2 regions of the Shewanella sp. S1-49-MNA-CIBAN-0167 genome follow, and region 1 is predicted to be linked to the other one. Evidence: predicted binding sites of a transcription regulator. Region 1 holds the regulator's gene; the other holds the start of a gene.
What was found. The regulator MetJ, encoded in region 1, represses methionine synthesis genes. The targets are predictions, from matches to a motif close to TAGACGTCTAGACGTCTA.
Positions count from the first base shown of each region.

Region 1 (2,484 bases):
TGTGTTGTTGTTTATGTCTGAATCGTATGCGATAAAAAAAAGGGGCTGTTAATAGGCAGAGATTAATTAGCAGAGATTAATGTGTTGACCGACATGATGACCAATATTGTTGCGCTAATGCTACATAATATTAATGTCGCCATACGGGTTTTTTCTTTATCGATGCGGCCAATTAATCGGCCAGCGACAAGGTAGCCCGCAATCACTGAAGGCAATAACAACAGTGATAACCATAAGTGCTTGAGCTCAACTAAGCCAACAACAGCTAGAATAGCTAGCGCAATTAATGAGCTAAAGACAAAGAAGGCTGATAATGCGGCTCGAAATTGACTGGCATCTTTGCCTGCAAGCAATATAGCCATTGGTGGACCTCCAATGGCAGCGATATTAGCAAATATGCCCGAAAATACCCCGGCGATAAATAAACTGCTGCGATTTATTGGTGCGGTAACGCGATAGGTACTCAGGATCACGGCAATAAACACAATAGCCGCAATAATTAAGCCTAATATGGGTTGGGGCGCAAACAATAATAATCCAGCACCTAAGAATCCCCCAGGAATACGGCCTAATAGCGCATATTGCAGACCATTAAACTGTAAGTGTCCGCGCTCTCGAAAAAGTGTCATGGCAGAGATAGCAAAACCCATGGCAATAATGGGCACTGGGACTAATTGAGGATTAACAATGTACAGCAGCGGGCTGGCAACAACGGCTAACCCAAAACCAATTAAGCTTTGGGTTAGTGCGCCAAAAAACACGATAACTGATGCCAGTATCAAGGTTGTTGGATCGATAAATGGCATCATAAATTCTCGTTAACAACATCACTGCTTCTTAAAAGGGCAGTTTAACAGTTTGTGAGGTAATCACTAACCAGTGAATTATTCGAGCTCTTCCCACTCGATCCCCATATCATCCATTAATTTTTTCGCTTCACTTGGAATGCTGTCAGGTTGATCTTTTGATAAATCAATATCATAAGGCAAAGGTTGACCTGTGTACGCATGCAAAAATGCTTCGCACAGCAGTTCACTGTTGGTTGCATGACGCAGATTGTTTATCTGGCGTCTGGTACGCTCATCTGTCAGTATTTTTAGTACTTTTAGAGGTATAGAAACTGTTATCTTTTTTACTTGTTCACTTTTTTTGCCGTGTTCGGCATATGGGCTGATATATTCGCCATTCCATTCAGTCATTAACTTACCCTTAACGATAAATACGGTGCAGATTTTAAACCGTTACACTCTCTAGTCAAATTATTGCGAATATTTAATCTCGATGCAAATAGATTTCTTGATGTTTAGACGTCTAAGCGTCTATTTTTGTTGACGGATGAAGATCTCTTCGGTAGATTTAGACGTCTAGACATCTCTTTGTGTGTTTGTGACATTTTTAGGAGTCAATTATGACTAAGCATCAAAGCGCCACATTGGCCGTTCGCCAGGGTATTGAAACAGACACACAGCATGGCGCCATAGTGCCCCCAATTTATTTATCAACCAATTATTCCTTCGATGGTCACAACAATCCGCGCGAGTTTGATTACAGCCGATCGGGTAATCCGACCCGCTGTATTTTAGGTGAAGCGCTGGCCAAACTTGAGCAAGGCGCTACAGGTGTAGTGACCTGTACTGGCATGGCCGCCATTACCTTAGTGACTAGCTTACTTGGTCCAGATGATTTATTAGTGGTGCCGCATGATTGTTATGGTGGTAGTTATCGCCTATTTACGCATTTGGCTAAAAAAGGTCAATTTAAGTTGTTGGTTGTTGATCAAACTGATGCACAAGCATTGAACCAAGCCATTGCCCAAAAACCGAAAATGGTCTGGTTAGAAACGCCATCGAATCCACTGCTGCGGGTGGTCGATATTAGTGCTATTAGCCGAGCCTGCCATGACGTCGGTGCGTTAGTGGCGGTAGATAACACCTTTTTATCGCCAATATTACAACAACCCTTGTTATTGGGTGCTGACATCGTTATTCACTCAACCACTAAATACATTAATGGTCACAGTGATGTGGTGGGTGGCGCTGTGGTGGCTAAAGATGCTGAAGTGGGTGAATTATTGCATTGGTGGTCAAATACGTTAGGGTTAACGGGATCTGCTTTTGACAGTTACTTAACCTTGCGTGGCTTGCGCACTTTAGCGGTGCGAATTCGTGAGCATCAGCGTAATGCGCAAAAAATTGTTGCGTTATTGAGTGCCAGTGCTGTGGTGTCCAAGGTGTATTATCCGGGATTAAAAGACCATCCTGGTCACGACATTGCGGCAAAACAACAACAAGGCTTTGGCGCGATGTTAAGCTTTGAGTTGTTCGGTGGTGAAGCTGAAGTGGAGGCATTTTTACAGGCATTATCCCTGTTTAGTATTGCGGAAAGTTTAGGCGGAGTGGAAAGCTTAGTCGCTGTTCCGGCCACGATGACCCACAGAGCTATGGACCCACAAGCAAGGAAAGAGGCTGGTATTAAAGAGACTTT
Region 1 covers NZ_JBEOPO010000030.1:5,227-7,710, reverse strand. Annotated here, with positions in the region: gene AAEZ00_RS14260 (sulfite exporter TauE/SafE family protein) at 63-809, opposite strand; gene metJ (met regulon transcriptional regulator MetJ) at 885-1,199, opposite strand; gene metB (cystathionine gamma-synthase) at 1,409-2,484, shown strand, end outside.

Region 2 (2,484 bases), on a different contig from region 1:
TGGTCGCTAATTCGGTCACTTTATCAGCAATCAAATCAACATCAGCAGCCCACACATTGCGACCATTAACCACCCCAACAGAAAGTACCTGTTGGCTAAAAAGCGCATTAACAAACACATCAAGCTGTTCTGGCGCGGTGACTAAATCAAGATGTAGCCCCTCAACCGGTAATGCACTCACCAATGCTTGATGATGGGCAATAGAACCGTAATAACTGGCGAGTAAAATATTTAGAGATGCTGGCTTTTGTTGCGCTAACGTTTGATAACTTTGACGAATAGCTTGCTGCCACTCATCGGTTAAGTCTACCGCTAATACCGGTTCATCAAATTGCACCCAACTCACACCTTGGGCTGCAAAACGAGACAAAATTTGCTGATAAGCAACTAGTAACGGTGGTAATAACACCAACTTATTAAACTCAGTGAGGCTTTTAGATAAGTATAAATATGTCACTGGACCGAGCAGCACAGGTTTTGCTTGATGACCTAATTGCTGCGCTTCTGTAACATCATCAAACAGTTGGTCGTAGGCTATTTCGAACGCTTGATCAGCGCTCAATTCTGGCACTTGATAATGGTAGTTAGTATTAAAAAACTTGGTCATTTCTGCCGCACACGCATGTTGGCCGGTTTGCGAACGGCCACGAGCCACGCGAAATAAGGTGTCAATATCGACAGGGGCTTGGCTGCCATCAGCTTGAGTGGCCCGATGACGAGCGGGGATCACATTTAAAGTCGCACTCAGGGTTAACACTTGGTCATAATAAGCAAAATCCCCTATAGGCAGTAATTCAACACCTGCATCTGCTTGCCACTGCCAATGGGTGCGTTTTAATTCACAGGCAACGTTTTTCAACTCCGTTAATGTGGCTTCACTGCGCCAATAGCGCTCTAAAGCAAACTTCAATTCACGCTGACGTCCTATGCGGGGAAATCCTAAACTTGAAATTTTCATACTGTTTACCTTTTCATGGAGCAAAAATTTATCGCCATTTATGCGTAAAATTCACGCAGGCGTCTGGACGTCTAGAAGTTTATTGTGTTACTCTACTGTCAAGCAATCGAATTGATTTCATCAAATAGTTGAGCAAGATTCATGTGGAGAGAAAATGATAGAGCTTAGACACCTTCGTACCTTGATGGCGTTAAAGGAAAGTGGCAGTTTAGCGGGGGCGGCTAAAAAACGATTTGTCACCCAGTCGGCGCTTTCTCATCAAATAAAAGAGTTAGAGACACGGATTAACTCAAGTATTTTTGTTCGTAAGAGTAAGCCGTTAACCTTTACTCATGAAGGCTCGCGTCTGCTGAATTTAGCAGAAGAAATCTTACCGAAAGTGATTGCAACCGAGTCGGATCTTAAACGCGGTTTAGAGGGTGAAAGCCAACAGCTTAAGCTCGGCATTGAATGCCACAGTTGTTTTCGTTGGTTAATGCCCGTTATTGAGCAATTTAAGCAACATGCGCCAGCGGCTCAAATTGATATTTCAAGTCGTCACTTATTTGATTCACTCAATGCATTGCAAACGGGGAGTTTAGACATAGTGCTAACCTCAGATCCAGTGCCGGGACACTGTGTCGCTTACCAGCATCTATTTGATTTTGAAGTTAAATTAATTGTAGCCAGTGATAACACATTAGCGGCACAAGCGTTTGTAACGCCAGCCCAATTGGCAAAGCAAACCTTAATTAGTTACCCCGTGCCGTTAGCGCGTTTAGATATATACAAACACTTTTTAGAGCCCGCTGGTATTGAACCTGGCGAGCAAAAGCAGTGTGATTTAACCTCAATGTTATTGCAGCGTGTTGCCTGTAATGACGGCATAGCAACCCTGCCAACTTGGTCTATCAGAGAAAGTCAGGGGCTGAATCTTACTGCGGTTAAATTAGGGGCAGAAGGACTAAAGCGTCCATTGTTTGGTGCTTATCGCCGCGATGCCACTAATGCAAATTTAATCCAAAAGTGGCTCGAACTTGTAGCAAATGAAGGCATAATACTACAACGGGTTGATCAGTAATTGTCGTTTAGATAACACGCGTCGAAGCACAAGTCCTGGAGAATCAGGGTTTTGTGTTTGGCGTAAGTTATGGGCAATTAAAAATTCATCGCGTAAATCATCATCCAAACCTAATGATTCAAATGCTTCAAGTGATAACTGTTGTTGTTGCTTATCAATCAGTGATTTTATTACTGTCAATGATACGGGCCGAGATAACTCAGCATTTAAATAAGCAAAAGCCGTTAGCGCAATCACCTGACCAAACACACTAAATAGTGCTAATGTTTGCATTTCATCCGCATCAATTTTAGTACCAACACCGATTTTATTATCTTCACGTAACTGTACTATACAATCCATCGCGATCATTTCATTTAAGGCCCAATAGCCTTGGGCTAATTTTTTGTACGGTTCTAAAAGCTCATCAAGCCGTTCTTTAAGATAAAACGAAAACGCATAACGATAGATGTTCACTTGGCCTAAA
Region 2 covers NZ_JBEOPO010000021.1:44,304-46,787, forward strand. Annotated here, with positions in the region: gene metE (5-methyltetrahydropteroyltriglutamate--homocysteine S-methyltransferase) at 1-958, opposite strand, end outside; gene AAEZ00_RS11500 (LysR family transcriptional regulator) at 1,113-2,018, shown strand; gene AAEZ00_RS11505 (HDOD domain-containing protein) at 1,998-2,484, opposite strand, start outside.
Region 2: metE (5-methyltetrahydropteroyltriglutamate--homocysteine S-methyltransferase) is a predicted target of MetJ. The motif match lies at 1,023-1,040, and genes of this name have one in related genera.